DNA from 2 places in the Allobosea sp. NPDC055332 genome. Region 1 is predicted to be linked to the other one. Evidence: predicted binding sites of a transcription regulator. Region 1 holds the regulator's gene; the other holds the start of a gene.
What was found. Region 1 encodes HrcA, which represses chaperone genes, less so after heat shock. Its sites were predicted from a motif close to GTTAGCACTCNCNNNNNGNGAGTGCTAAC; they were not measured.

Region 1 (7,259 bases):
CCTCGACCGGCTCGGGCAGGTTAAGTTCGCCTGCCGAGACGAGCTCGACACCATAGGGCGCCATCAGCTCGCGCATCTCGCGCAATTTGCCCGGGTTGTGGGTCGCGATCACGACCTTGCCGGTGAGGAGGCGGGTTTCGCTCATGGCGTCAGGCCACCGCAGCCTTCTGCAAGGCGACGAGCTTGTTCACGCCACCCTTGGCGAGCTTCAGCAGCGCCAGCAGCTCGTCCTCACTGAAGGGAGCGCCCTCGGCAGTGCCCTGCACCTCGACGAGGCCACCCGCACCGGTGATGACGAAATTGGCGTCAGTCTGCGCGCCGGAATCCTCGACATAGTCGAGATCGATCACCGGGTTGCCGGCGACGATGCCGCAGGAGATCGCCGCGACATGATCCTTGAGCGGGTTGGCGCCTTTCAGCATCCCGCGGCCTTCCATCCATTTCAGCGCGTCGTGCAGCGCGACCCAGGCGCCGGTGATCGAGGCGGTGCGGGTGCCGCCATCGGCCTGCAGCACGTCGCAATCGACGACGATCTGGCGCTCGCCGATCGCGGTCAGGTCGACCACGGCACGGAGCGAGCGCCCGACCAGGCGCTGGATCTCCTGCGTCCGGCCCGAGGGCTTGCCGGAGGTGACCTCGCGGCGGGTACGCTCATGGGTGGCGCGCGGCAGCATCGAATATTCGGCGGTGACCCAGCCCTTGCCGGTGCCGCGCAGCCAGGGCGGCCCCTTTTCCTCGACGGTCGCGGCGCAGAGCACCTTGGTCTCGCCGAAGGTCACCATGCACGAGCCCTCGGCATAGCGCACCACGCCGCGTTCCAGCGTGACCTTGCGCATCTCGTCGGCTGCGCGCTTCGAGGGTCTCATCATGTCATCCTGTCTTCTGAAGTCCGCGGCTTGTAGGCGCTTAGCACGACAGCGGCAAGGCGATGGCGCACAAGGGCTTGATCCGGCCGGCCGCGCCGGGGACAATAGGGCATGGTCACGAGGCTGTTCACCAGGCGATGAGCGCCCATACCCGTCCGGAGTCGCCCGGCGGCCTGGTCGAGATCGACCAGCGCTCGCGCGAGATCTTTCGCCAGATCGTCGACGGTTATCTCACGACCGGCGAGCCGGTCGGCTCGCGCAACATCGCCCGCCTGTTGCCGATCGCGCTGTCGCCGGCGACGGTGCGCAATGTCATGACCGATCTGGAGACGGCCGGGCTGATCTATGCCCCGCACACCTCGGCCGGGCGCCTGCCGACCGAGCGCGGCCTGCGCTTCTTCGTCGACGGCATGATGGAGGTCGGCAATCTCACCTCCGATGAGCGTTCCCGCATCGAGGCGCAGATCCGGGCCGCCGCCAGTAACCGCTCGCTCGACCAGACGCTGACGGAGGCTTCGGCTCTGCTGTCTGGCCTGTCGCGCGGCGCCGGCGTCGTCGTCACTACCAAGGCCAATGCCCGCCTGCGCCATATCGAGTTCGTGCGGCTCGATGCCGGCCGCGCGCTCGCCGTGCTCGTCGCCGATGACGGCACCGTCGAGAACCGCATCCTGGCGCTGCCGGCGGGGCTGCCGGCGTCGGCGCTGGTCGAAGCCGGCAATTTCCTCAATGCCCGTATCGTCGGCAAGACGCTGGACGAGCTTCGCCGCGAGATCGCCGACAGCCGCACCCTGATGGAACGCGAACTCGACGAGCTGACCGCAAGGCTGGTCGAGACCGGCATCGCCACGAGTTCCGGCCCCTCCAGCGACCGGCATCTCATCGTGCGTGGCCAGGCCAATCTGCTTGAGGATCTGAAGGCGCAGGAGGATCTCGAGCGCATCCGCCTGCTCTTCGCCGATCTGGAAACGCAGACCGAGCTGATCGATCTGCTCTCGCGCGCCGAGGCCGGCGACGGCGTGCGCATCTTCATCGGCTCGGAGAACAACCTGTTCTCGATGTCGGGCTCCTCGATCATCGCCGCGCCCTTCCGCGATGGCGGCCAGCGCATCGTCGGCGTCGTCGGTATCATCGGCCCGACGCGGCTGAACTATGCCCGGATCGTGCCGATGGTCGACTATACCGCCAAGGTGGTCGGGCGCCTGCTCGACAGCGGGCGATGAGGCGGCTCGCCGCCGCGATCCTGGCTGGAGTGCTGCTGATGGGTGGTGCAAGCGAGGCGCAAACCGGTCTGCTCGAAGCGGCAGGCCGTGGCGATCTTGCAGGGGTGAACCGCCTGATCGCTGCCAAGGCAGATCTCGAACAGCGCGATGGCCAGCGCCAGACGCCGCTCCTGCTTGCTGTCGCCGGCAACCATGTCGCCGTAGCCAAGGCGCTGCTCGCCGCAGGCGCCAGCCCCAACGCCCAGGCGGCGAACCAGGACACGCCCTGGCTGCTGGCCGGCGCCAGCGGTCGCACCGAGATCGTCGCGGCGATGCTGCCGCACAAGCCTGATCTGACGATCCGCAATCGCTATGGCGGCAATGCCCTGATCCCGGCCTGCGAGCGTGCTCATGTCGAGACAGCCAAGCTGCTTTTGACCAGCGGCATCGACGTGAATCACGTCAACAATCTCGGCTGGACCTGCCTTCTGGAGATCGTGATCCTCGGCGATGGTGGTCCGCGCCATCTTGAGGTGGCTAGGCTCGTGCTCGATGCCGGCGCCGACCCCAACCTCGCCGATAAGGATGGCGTCAGCCCGCTCCAGCATGCCCGCAAGCGCGGCCAGAGCGAGGTCGCCAGGTTGATCGCGGCTGCCGGCGGGCGCTGAGCTCTATTCCAGCCAGTCGGTGATGAAGCGCTCGCTGGCGTGGATGTCGATCGATTCCAGCGTCTCCGGCCCGAGACTGCGGAATTTGTGCGGCACGCCGGCCGGCACGACCAGAATCTCGCCGGGGCCAGCCTCGATCTCCCGGTCGCCGATCGTGTAGAGCGCCCGCCCGGCGCGCACGATGAAGGTCTCGGGATAGGGATGGCTGTGCAGTCTCGGTCCCTTGCCCGGCTCGGCCCGGACAAAGATCAGCGAGACCTCGCCGCCGAAGCCCTGCACCTCGCCATGCCATTCGCCGGAGGTCTCGGACCAGTCCTCGCGGCGTATGGCGCGCAGTATCGTTGTTTCGTCCGCCATTTCAGCCGCGCGTCGCGATCGCTGCTGCTGCGCCGGCCATCACGCCGCCGGTGACGCGGTTGATCCGGCGCATGGTCTTCGGGCTCGACACCAGCCGCCGCGCCCGGTCGGCCAGGAAAGCGTAGCCGAGCAGGGTGGTGTTGATGATCAGCGTGGTCAGGACGACGATCTCGGCGAAGGCCAGCGGCGTGATCGCGTTGAGGTCGACGACCAGCGGCAGGATCGAGACGAAGAACACCATCACCTTGGGATTGCCGAGCGTTAGCGCGAGGCCGCCGAAAAACAGGCGCAGGCCTTCGCCACTCATCGGCGGCTGGTCCTCCAGGCTCTTCACCGGGGCGGTCCAGAGCTTCCAGGCGAGATAGATCAGATAGGCGCAGCCGGCATATTTGATGACCAGGAACAGGCCGTGGAAGCTCTGCATCAGCACGGACAGGCCGAGGACCGAGAAGGTCAGCCAGACCAGGTCGCCGGCAGCGATGCCGAGCACGAAGGGCACCACCCGCCGGAACCCGGTCGAGAGCGAGCGCGCCACGATCGCGGCGATGCCCGGCCCCGGCGAGGCGACGGCGAGGAAATAGACACCGGCGAAAACCAGAAGCCCGGCGAGATCCATCGAGCGCTACTCCCTCATGGCGGCTTGTTGCGGTCAGATTAGCAGCCTGTACCGGATGTGTCCCATCGCCTTGCGTGATGGAAGGGATCAGCCAGTCTGGCGGATGCGTCCGCGCTTCTCGGCGCGCGCCGTTGCCATCGCGCCCAAGAAATCGCCGATCGACTGTTCCAGCGCCAGTGATTGCGACGAGGTCGCCCGGACGCGCTCGTCGACCTGCTGGGCGAGCGCAGCCGCTTCGCGCGCGAGGCCTTCGACCAGCGCGGCATGATGCGCAATGGCGTCGACGCCCGAGGAGGAACTTTCGGCTCGCTCGGCGATCGAGCGGATATGGCTGGCCTGCCCGGCGACCGACTCGGCGACGACATCGGCGCTGTCCTGCAGCGTCTGCATGGTCTGGCCGAGTCCGCGCACCGCCTCTCCGATGGCGCGCCCGGCATCGACGACCTCGCCGACGCCGTGACGGATGGTTTGCGTTGCGTTGTTGGTGGCCGCGGCGAGCGATTTGACCTCGGCGGCGACCACCGCGAAGCCCTTGCCGGCTTCTCCGGCGCGAGCCGCCTCGATGGTTGCGTTGAGCGCCAGCAGGTTGGTCTGGGCGGCCAGGCTGCGGATCAGGTCGACCAGGCTGCCGATCCGGTCGCTGGCCTGATGCAGCAGCGCGACGCTGTCGCTGATCGCATGGCATTCGGCGTTCGCCGCCTGGGTGGCGCGGCTCGACCCCGCTGTCTCCTGGGAGATGCGCCCGCTGGCGAGCTCGCATTGCCGCGTCGCCGCGACGATCTCGGCCACGGAGGCGGCGACCTGCTCGGGCCGCTCCTGCGTGCCGGACAATGCCGACAAGGTTGCGCCGGCCTGCGTCGAGAGCTGGCCAGAGAAGCCGGCGACATCCCCCAGGCTGGCCTCGATCGCCGAGATGCGTTCGCCGATACCGTCGCGAAAGGCCTGTTCGAGCGCGCCGAGACGATCGTTGACGTCGCTTTCGAGCGCATCGTCGAAGCAGGCTAGCGAAAACGAGATGTCGGTGAGCATGAGCTTGCAGAACACGCGCAGCGCCTCGTCGACCGGTCCCCAGCGCCGCTTCCAGCGCGCGACTAGGACGGCGAGGAAGTTCGAGAAGTCCTCGAGGAAGAACTGCGGATAGTCGGCGAGCAGGATGTCGCGGTTGTTGGCGCGGCCGACGATGCGCAGTTTCGCCAGCCGATAGCGCTCGTCGAGCTCGAGCTTGAACAGCTTGCGGTATTTCACCTGCTCGTCGGAAGCGACGTCGAGCTGATCGAGATCGCGCTTGAAGGTCTTGGCGTAGAGCTTGCGGGTGGAGACGTCGAAATGCGGCTCCAGGATCGTCAGCAAGCGGCTGGCGATCACGGTTTCAGCCTGCGTGAAGGACGGCTGCGACGGATGCATCGCCCGGAGTGTCGCGCGAAATGATTAACCGCCTTCATACTTCAGGGAGCCGTCGCTGTGGCCCGCTTTGGCTAGGGCGTGGGTCTGACCTCACCCGGCGTGACCAGGAAGCGCTGCGCTCCATCAGGAAGATCGCCGAACAAAGCGGGGTCGGCGCCGGTCATCCAGACCTGGCAGCCGAGCTCGGCCAGCGTTCCATAGAGCGCCGCCCGCCGGCGCGGATCGAGATGGGCGGCGACCTCGTCGAGCAGGACGAGCGGTGGCAGATCGCTCATCGTCGCCACCAGCCGCGCATGGGCGAGCACGAGCCCTATCAGCAAGGCCTTCTGCTCGCCGGTCGAGCCCTGTCCGGCCGGGATGTCCTTGGCGGCATGGCGCACGGCAAGATCGGAAGCCTGCGGCCCGGCGAGCGTCCGCCCGGCCGCCTTGTCGCGCGGGCGCATCTCCCGCAGCAGCTCGCGATAGCGGTCCTCGGCATCGAGAGCCGGCAGGGTCGCAACCAGAGCGTCGATCTCGCCTTCCAGGGCGATGTCGGCCTGCGGGAAGGGCGAAGCCTCGTCCGCTGTCTGCGCAATGATGGCGGAAAGCCGCGCCACCGTCTCGGCGCGGGCGGCGGCGACGGCGACGCCGAGCTCGGCGATCTCGCGTTCGACCGCGTCGAGCCAGCGCTGCTGGTGCGGGCTCTCGTCGAGGATGCGGTTGCGCGAGCGCAGCGCCTTTTCCAGCGCGTTCGAGCGCGTGCCGTGGCCGGGATCGACCGCCAGCACCAGCCGGTCGAGGAAACGCCGGCGATCGCCGGCGGCGCCGCGGAACAGCCCGTCGAGATCGGGCGTCAGCCAGACCAGCCTGACATAGTCGCTGAAAGCTAGTGCTGACCCTGCTGGGGTGCCGTCGATCCGGGCAATTCGCGCCCGCCGTCCTTCGGCGTCCGGCGCCTCCAGCCCGATGCCGAGCCTCGCCCCGTCATCGGCGAGCCCGATCGAGACGGCAAAGCCGCCATCGCCGGGCTGGCGCACCATGTCGGAGAGGTCGGCGCGCCGGAGGCCGCGTCCGGGCGCAAACAGCGAGAGCGCCTCGAGCAGATTGGTCTTGCCGGCGCCGTTCTCGCCGCATAGCGCAACGAGCCGGCCCTCGATCACGAGATCGAGGGCCGGATAGGAGCGGAAATTCTGCAGCGTGAGGCGGGCGACCGCGGTCAAGACGCTCTGCCGGGATCAGACCCGCATCGGCATCAGCACATAGAGGGCCGAAGCGCCTTCGCGGTCCTGGATCACCGTCGGCGAACCCGGATCGGCGAGCTTGAGCAGCGCAGTGTCGCCATCGAGCTGGGCAGCGATGTCCATCAGATAGCGCGCATTGAAGCCGATATCGAGCGGGCCGGCGTCGTAGTCGACCTCGATCTCCTCGGTCGCCGAACCGGAATCTGGATTGGTCACCGAGAGCGTCATCCGGCCGTCGGCCATGGAGAGTTTCACGGCGCGGCCACGCTCGGACGAGATCGTCGAGACGCGGTCGACGCTGGCCGCGAAATCGCCCCTGTCGACGGTGAGCAGCTTGTCGTTCCCGGACGGAATGACGCGCTGATAGTCGGGGAAGGTGCCGTCGATCAGCTTGGAGGTCAGTACGACCTCGGCGGTGGCGACGCGGATCTTGGTGGCGGAGAGCTCGATCTGGACCTCGCTCTCGCCATCCTCCAGCAGCTTCTGGATCTCGGCCACGGCCTTGCGCGGTACGATCACGCCGGGCATGCCGAGCGAGCCTTGCGGAGCGGCAGTGTCGACGCGGGCGAGGCGATGGCCGTCGGTCGCGACCGCGCGCAGCACCGGGCGCCCGTCCACGTCGATGGCATGCAGATAGATGCCGTTGAGATAGTAGCGCGTCTCCTCGGTCGAGATCGCAAACTGGGTCTTGTCGATCAGGCGCTTGAACTCGCCGGCCGGCAGCACGAAGCGGTGTGCCATCTCGCCGGCGGTGATGTCCGGGAAATCGCTTTCCGGCAGGGTCTGCAGGGTGAAGCGCGAGCGGCCCGAGCGCAGCAGCATCTGGCCGGTCTCGCCGGTGGTCTCCAGCGAGACCTGCGAACCGTCGGGCAGCTTGCGGACGATGTCGTAGAGGGTATGGGCGGGAACCGTGGTCGCGCCGGGCTCGA
Region 2 (7,259 bases), on a different contig from region 1:
ATGGTACGGCCTGCGCTTCCGTTGCGAGATGGCGGCGAACGGCAAGGTCGCCGGCTTCCAGTTCCGTGTCGGCGAGGCGATCCCGCGCAGCGAATGGGCGGCGCATGACCTGCCGCCCGAGCATTAGCCAACCGCAGTTGCCTCAGGCCGATTTGCTGCAATAGGCCTCCAGCCGATAGCCATCGGGATCGACGACGAAGGCTGCGTAATAGTCGGGGCCATAGGATTCGCGCAGGCCGGGCTTGCCGTTGTCAGCACCACCGGCGGCCAGCGCAGCTGCATGGAAAGCATCCACGCTGTCGCGTGTCGGCGCGACGAAGCAGAAATGCAGGTTGGAGTCGCGGTCGGGCGGCACCGGCGCTGAGACCGCGCCGATCCAGAGGCCGACGCCGCCCTTGCCATAGCCGAGCGAGCCTTCGTCGGCGCTCAGACAGTCATAGCCGAGTGCACCGAGCGCAGCGTCATAGAAGCGCTTGCTGCGGGCGATCTCGCGAACGCCGATGGAAACGTGATCGAACATGATGCTCCTCCTGATCGTCAGGTTTTGATGCGCCTGGCGCGGAAATTGGCCTGGACCTGCCAGCTCACGCCGCCATCACGCGAGCGGTCGCCGATCCAGTGGAACGAGTCCGGGGTGATCTCGGTGAAGCGCCAGCGGATCGCGGTGCCGTCATCGAGCCTGCCGTGCTGGACGATGTCCCTGCCCTCGGCGCGGCCGATCTGGTGCGTGTAGTACTGCTTGAGCGGATCGTTCCAGAGGATGTGCCAGGCATCCTGGCCGGGGTCGTAGATGCGCAGCGTCGTGCCGTGGAAGAAGGCTGGCAGCGCCCAGACATCCTGGACGGCGCGCCCGCCGAGCACCCAGCCGAAATGGATATCGCCCCTGGCCTCATGGCGCTGGCCGTCATCGGTGTACACGATCGCGTCCATGGTCCATGCGCCGACGAACTGGCCGTAGAGGGCGAGCTTGTCCGCGGCTTCAGGCGCCGGCCCGGTGGCGATGAGGACATCGGCCAGCGTCGATGGCGCTGCTGTCATGATCGGGCTCCGTTCTTGATCAGAGTGGCGCCCAGCTTGGCCCGAAGCGCCGGGCAGCACTTGGGAAAAACTGCTAAACTCGCAGGCATGACCGCGACCGCTCATCTCCTGGCCTCGGGCCCCGGCTGGCGGGTCAGCGACATCGTCTGCACGGCCGGCCCGGACGACCGCGCCTTCGAGGAAGAGCATCCGCAGCATTGCATCGCCGTCGTCCGCAGCGGCTCGTTCCGCTACCGCTCGACACAAGGCAGCGCGGTGCTGGCGCCGGGATCGCTGCTGCTCGGCAATGGCGGTGCCTGCTTCGAATGCGGCCATGAGCATGCGGCCGGCGACCGCTGCCTCGCCTTTCAGTTCGAGCCGGCCTGGCTCGAACGCATCGTCGCGGCGGTGCCGGGCGCCCGGCAGATGAGCTTCGCGCAGGCACATCTGCCGCCCCTTCCCGCGCTCGCCAACCTCGTCGCTGAAGCAGAGATCGCTGCTGATGACCCCGAGAAGCTCGAAGAGATCGCGCTGCGTCTCGCCGGAGCGGTGGCGAGTGTCCTGTCGGGCACAAGGCCCGGAGTCGAGACATCAGGCGCCCGCGACCAGCGCAGGATCACGCGGGCGCTGCGCCATATCGAGGCACATTGCGAGGAGCCTCTGTCGCTCGACGCGCTGGCGCGGCAGGCGGCGATGAGTCCCTACCATTTCCTGCGCATCTTTCGCGCACTGGTCGGGATGACGCCGCACCAATATGTGCTGCGAACCCGCCTGCACCGGGCGGCATTGCTGCTGCGCCGGACCGCGCTGCCGGTCGCGGGGATCGCCTTCGATTGCGGCTTCGGCGACCTCTCGACCTTCAACCGGCGCTTCAAGCGGGTGATGGGCGCAAGCCCTGGCGATTATCGCAGCGCCTGAGCGGGCGTCAGTGCTTTGCCCAGCGGTGATAGGTCAGGGCGAGCGCGATGCAATGCGCCAATGGCTCGGCCGGCGGCTCGCTCCCGACGGCGAAGATCAGTCCCCGGTTGCCGTCATAGTCGAACTGCTCGGGATAGTGACGCCGATACGTCTCGATCAGGCTGGTCTGACAATGGACGTAGAGCGCGTAACGCGTCGCCGAACCTTTCAGCGCGTTAGCCCGTATGGTCGTCCCTATCCTCGGCCACTCGGGCAGCCAGGCCGGTTCGCCCCACTTCAACGTCTCGGTCAGCGGTCCGATCTCGGAGGTCGCGGCAGCGACGTCGAGGATCATCTGGCGCAAGCGCAGCATCGGTGGCCTAAGCGGCTCCGGCAGCGACCGGAATTTCGCCTCGACGGCCGCGTCGGTGAATGGCGCAAAGGTCACGAGCCGCTCCTGCCTACAAGCAGATGCGGCCGCTTCGATCAGCGCCCCGCTCCCGCCTTCGCACCGAAGATCATGCAGGTCTCCGTGCCGTGCGCCAGCAGCTTGCCCTGCGCATCGACCAGCTTGCCCTCGCTGGTGGCGATCGAGCCGCCGCGATGGATCAGCGTGCCCTCACAGCGCACCGGGCCGTTGCCGGGCATGACCGGGCGGACATAGTTCAGCTTCATCTCCAGCGTGGTGTAGCCCTCACCGATCCGCAGCGTCGAATGCACGGCGCAGGCCATGGCGGAATCGAGGATCGTCGCCGTCCAGCCGCCATGGATCGTGCCGAGCGGGTTGAAGAAGCGCGGCGAGGGCTTGCCGACGAAGACCACCCGGCCCTCCTCGACCTCGGCGATGTCGAAATCCATCGCATCGGCGAAAGGCGGGCCGGGATGGCGCCCCTCGATCATCCCGCGCAGGAAGGACGCGCCATCCTCCGCGAGCAGGACATCACGGCTGACGACACCGACCTCACGGGGCATGCGGGGACTCCATCTCTATCGTGTAGATGCACGATAGAGATGGAGCGCGGCCCAGGTCAAGTTTGCTGGCGCCGCTCAGCCGGCCTGCCGAGCGGCGCGCCGGATCGCCTTGAGATTGTCGCGCGTCTCGCTCCAGCGCTCCTGGCCGAGCCCGCCCTCGATCCTGTCCTGCGCCGCGCGCCAATAGGGGATCGCCGCCTCGATCGCGGCGCGGCCCTTGTCGGTCACGGCATAGGTCAGCGCCCTGCCCTTGCAGTCGACCGGCTCGATCAGCTTCTCCGCCGCGAGCAATTGCAGATTGCGGGTCAGCGAGGTCCGCTCCAGCGCGAAACGGTCGGCGAGCTCGGTGACCGAGCGCCAGGCGCCGGTCGAGAGCGCCGAGAGCAGCACGAACTGGGTGATCTTCAGGCCGCTCGGCCGCATCGCCTCGTCATAGGCGCGGGTCACGGCTCGTGCAGTCATGCGCACGTGCAACACTACGCAGGAGCGGGCGATGTCGTCGAGCTTGAGGTCGGATACCGGCGTCGTCATCTTGCCACGATAGCCGGTTTAACGTTCGGCCGCAGCAGCGCAGATCGGCGGCCGGTCGCCGCATTCACCTTTTGCGCAGCGGATTCCTTGACTCCCGCAGACCCCGGGCCTATCTCCGCGACGTCCGTTAGCACTCACTCGGTGAGACTGCTAACAGACCCCTTTCACGGGCCAGTCACGAGCCCGTCCAGAATATGACCGAGAGGAAGACAGAACCATGAAGTTCCGTCCGCTGCATGACCGCGTTGTGGTCCGTCGCCTTGATGGCGAAGAGAAGACCAAGGGTGGCATCATCATCCCCGACACCGCCAAGGAAAAGCCCCAAGAGGGTGAAGTCGTCGCCGTCGGCGCCGGCGCCCGCGACGACGCTGGCAAGCTGGTTGCGCTCGATGTCAAGAAGGGCGATCGCGTCCTCTTCGGCAAGTGGAGCGGCACCGAAGTCAAGATCGACGGCCAGGATCTCCTGATCATGAAGGAATCCGACATCATGGGCATCGTCGGCTGAGCAGCCTGACGACCACCCTTCCGTAGAGTCCAATCAGGAGTAGTCTCATGGCTGCCAAAGAAGTTCGCTTTTCCACCGACGCCCGCGACAAGATGCTGCGCGGCGTGGACATCCTCGCCAATGCCGTGAAGGTCACGCTCGGTCCGAAGGGCCGCAACGTCGTGATCGAGAAGTCGTTCGGCGCCCCGCGCATCACCAAGGACGGCGTCACCGTCGCCAAGGAGATCGAGCTCGCCGACAAGTTCGAGAACATGGGCGCTCAGATGGTCCGCGAAGTCGCTTCGCGCCAGAACGACCATGCCGGCGACGGCACCACCACCGCCACCGTGCTCGCCCAGGCGATCGTCCGTGAAGGCGCCAAGTCGGTCGCGGCCGGCATGAACCCGATGGACCTGAAGCGCGGCATCGACCTGGCCGTCGAGGCCATCGTCGCCGACCTCAAGAAGAACTCGAAGAAGGTCACCTCGAACGCGGAAGTCGCGCAGGTCGGCACCATCTCGGCGAACGGCGACGAGTCGGTCGGCAAGATGATCTCGACCGCGATGCAGAAGGTCGGCAACGAGGGTGTCATCACCGTCGAGGAAGCCAAGACCGCCGACACCGAGCTCGACGTCGTCGAGGGCATGCAGTTCGACCGTGGCTATCTCTCGCCGTACTTCATCACGAACGCCGAGAAGATGGTCGCCGAGCTCGAGGACCCCTACATCCTCATCTTCGAGAAGAAGCTGTCGTCGCTGCAGGCGATGCTGCCGATCCTCGAGGCCGTCGTGCAGACCGGCAAGCCGCTACTGATCATCGCCGAGGACGTCGAGGGCGAGGCTCTGGCCACGCTCGTCGTCAACAAGCTCCGTGGCGGCCTGAAGGTCGCGGCCGTCAAGGCTCCGGGCTTCGGTGACCGCCGCAAGGCCATGCTCGAGGACATCTCGATCCTGACCGCCGGCCAGATGATCTCGGAAGACCTCGGCATCAAGCTCGAGACCGTGACGCTCAACATGCTCGGCCGCGCCAAGAAGGTGCGCATCGAGAAGGAGAACACCACGATCATCGACGGCGCCGGCAAGAAGAAGGACATCGAGGGCCGCGTTGCGCAGATCAAGGCGCAGATCGAGGAGACCACCTCGGACTACGACCGTGAGAAGCTGCAGGAGCGTCTGGCCAAGCTCGCCGGCGGCGTCGCGGTCATCCGCGTCGGCGGCGCGACCGAGGTCGAGGTCAAGGAGAAGAAGGATCGCGTTGACGATGCCCTGAACGCCACCCGCGCTGCGGTGGAAGAAGGCATCCTGCCGGGCGGCGGCGTCGCCCTGCTGCGCGCCCTGAACTCGGTCAAGTCGATCAAGACCCAGAACGACGACCAGAAGACCGGCGTCGAGATCGTCCGCAAGGCGATCGCTGCCCCGGCCCGCCAGATCGTCGACAACGCCGGCGATGACGGCGCGGTCGTGATCGGCAAGCTGCTCGAGTCGAAGGACTACGCCTGGGGCTACAACGCCCAGACCGGCGAGTACGGCGACCTGGTCAAGGCCGGCATCATCGACCCGACCAAGGTCGTGCGCACGGCGATCCAGGACGCGGCTTCGATCGCCGGCCTGCTGATCACCACCGAGGCGATGATCGCCGAGACGCCGAAGAAGGACGCCCCGATGCCCCCGATGGGCGGCGGCGGCATGGGCGGCATGGACTTCTGAGGAAGTCCAGCCCTCGCCTTTTGCGAGAACCACGGAGGCCCGGCGCAAGCCGGGCCTTTTTCGTTTGCCGGCGCGTCGCGCAACCGACATCGCATCGTAACGGCTCCGACGCCGTCAGCTGATCAGGTCAGGCACCTTAGGAGTTCCGATCATGATCACCCGCCGCCTGCTGCTCGCCGGCTCAGCTTCGAGCCTCGTCTTGCCCGCCCTCGCCCAGCAGGATTGGCGGCAGGCGATCAAGGAGGTGCGCTTCGGCGTCTCCTCGGCGGAGAACGAGGCGGCCGCGGTTGCGCGAAACCAGCCGGTGGTCGATTACCTCACACAGAAGCTCGGCGTGCCGGTGAAGCTCTACCGGGTCAGCGACTATGCCGGATTGGTCGAAGCGATGCGCGCCGACCAGCTCGAATTCGCTCGCTTCGGGCCGGCGGTCTATTCGCTCGGCCGGCGCGTGCTCGGCGACAAGCTGCAGCCGCTGTTCCGGGATGTCGATAACAACGGCCAGGAGGGCTATTATTCGGTCGTGGTCGTGCGTGCCGACAGCCCCTATCGGACGATCGCCGACCTCAAGGGCAAGAGCTTCGCCTTCGCCGATCCGAACTCGACCTCCGGCTTCGCCTTCCCCGCCTATTTCCTGCGCAAGCAGGGCTTCGACCCGCAGGCCCATTTCAGCGGCACCGTCTTCTCCGGCGGCCACGACAATTCGGTGCTGGCGCTGGTCCGGGGCCAGTTCGATGGCGCCGCGACCTATCAGGTCAACGAGAATTCCGGCGTCGTGCAGCGGCTGGCGCTGCGCGGCATGATCCCAGCCGGCGCGACGCGCGTGATCTGGACCTCACCGCTCATCCCGGCGAGCCCGTTTTCGACTCGCGCGAATCTGCCCCCTGCCCTCAAGGACGCTTTCGTCGCGGCGATGGTGACAATGAAGGACGAGGCCCCCGAGGTGTTCAAGACCTTCACCGACGGGCAAGTGTCGCGCTACGCGCCGGCCAGGCACGAGGATTATCTCGACGTCATCGCCGTCACTGAGGAGCTGGAAGCGCGGCGCAAGCAGAAGCCGGGCGGCTGAGCCGGGCCTGGCAATCGCGCTTTGCACAAGGAAGAGGCCCCGCAGGCTTGCATCGACTTTGGTTGTAGGCCCTAGATCGCGATAGGTGCGGCATCCTGCCGCGTCCTGCTTTCGGGGGTCTTTTTCATGAACAACCCTGCCCTGGGCGATGCCGCCAAGCTGGTCGGCCGCATCCTGCTCGCCCTGATGTTCGTGCTCGGCGGCTGGTCCAAGATCAACGGCTATGCCGGGACGCAAGCCTATATGGGCTCGGCCGGCGTTCCGGCGATCCTGTTGCCGCTCGTCATCATCGTCGAGCTGATCGGCGGGCTGATGATCGTCGTCGGCTACAAGACCCGCCTCGCGGCGCTCGCTTTGTTCGCCTTCACCATCGCCGCCTCGGTGCTGTTCCACATGAACTGGGCCCAGCCGATGCAGCAATTGCTGTTCATGAAGAACCTCGCGGTCGCCGGTGGCTTCCTCGTGCTGTTCGCGGCCGGCGCCGGCGCCTATTCGGTCGACAAGGACTGAAGGCCCATCACAAAACGCTGAAAAAGCGTGGCCTGGCCTTGAGCCGGGCCTTTTTTGTGCGCAGGGCTGATCTACA

Region 2: groES (co-chaperone GroES) is a predicted target of HrcA. The motif match lies at 3,544-3,572, and genes of this name have one in related genera.

The regions. Positions count from the first base shown of each region.
Region 1 is NZ_JBSHMO010000005.1:181,752-189,010, forward strand. Features, by position in the region: gene rdgB (RdgB/HAM1 family non-canonical purine NTP pyrophosphatase) at 1-145, opposite strand, end outside; gene rph (ribonuclease PH) at 150-866, opposite strand; gene hrcA (heat-inducible transcriptional repressor HrcA) at 1,004-2,086, shown strand; gene ACWIGM_RS26340 (ankyrin repeat domain-containing protein) at 2,083-2,733, shown strand; gene ACWIGM_RS26345 (cupin domain-containing protein) at 2,737-3,090, opposite strand; gene ACWIGM_RS26350 (LysE family translocator) at 3,092-3,706, opposite strand; gene ACWIGM_RS26355 (methyl-accepting chemotaxis protein) at 3,794-5,110, opposite strand; gene recF (DNA replication/repair protein RecF) at 5,182-6,309, opposite strand; gene dnaN (DNA polymerase III subunit beta) at 6,325-7,259, opposite strand, start outside.
Region 2 is NZ_JBSHMO010000002.1:617,459-624,717, forward strand. Features, by position in the region: gene ACWIGM_RS11550 (DUF930 domain-containing protein) at 1-127, shown strand, start outside; gene ACWIGM_RS11555 (VOC family protein) at 143-520, opposite strand; gene ACWIGM_RS11560 (hypothetical protein) at 538-1,038, opposite strand; gene ACWIGM_RS11565 (helix-turn-helix domain-containing protein) at 1,126-1,935, shown strand; gene ACWIGM_RS11570 (DUF1801 domain-containing protein) at 1,943-2,362, opposite strand; gene ACWIGM_RS11575 (PaaI family thioesterase) at 2,401-2,886, opposite strand; gene ACWIGM_RS11580 (MarR family winged helix-turn-helix transcriptional regulator) at 2,962-3,417, opposite strand; gene groES (co-chaperone GroES) at 3,635-3,922, shown strand; gene groL (chaperonin GroEL) at 3,970-5,607, shown strand; gene phnD (phosphate/phosphite/phosphonate ABC transporter substrate-binding protein) at 5,759-6,673, shown strand; gene ACWIGM_RS11600 (DoxX family protein) at 6,800-7,183, shown strand.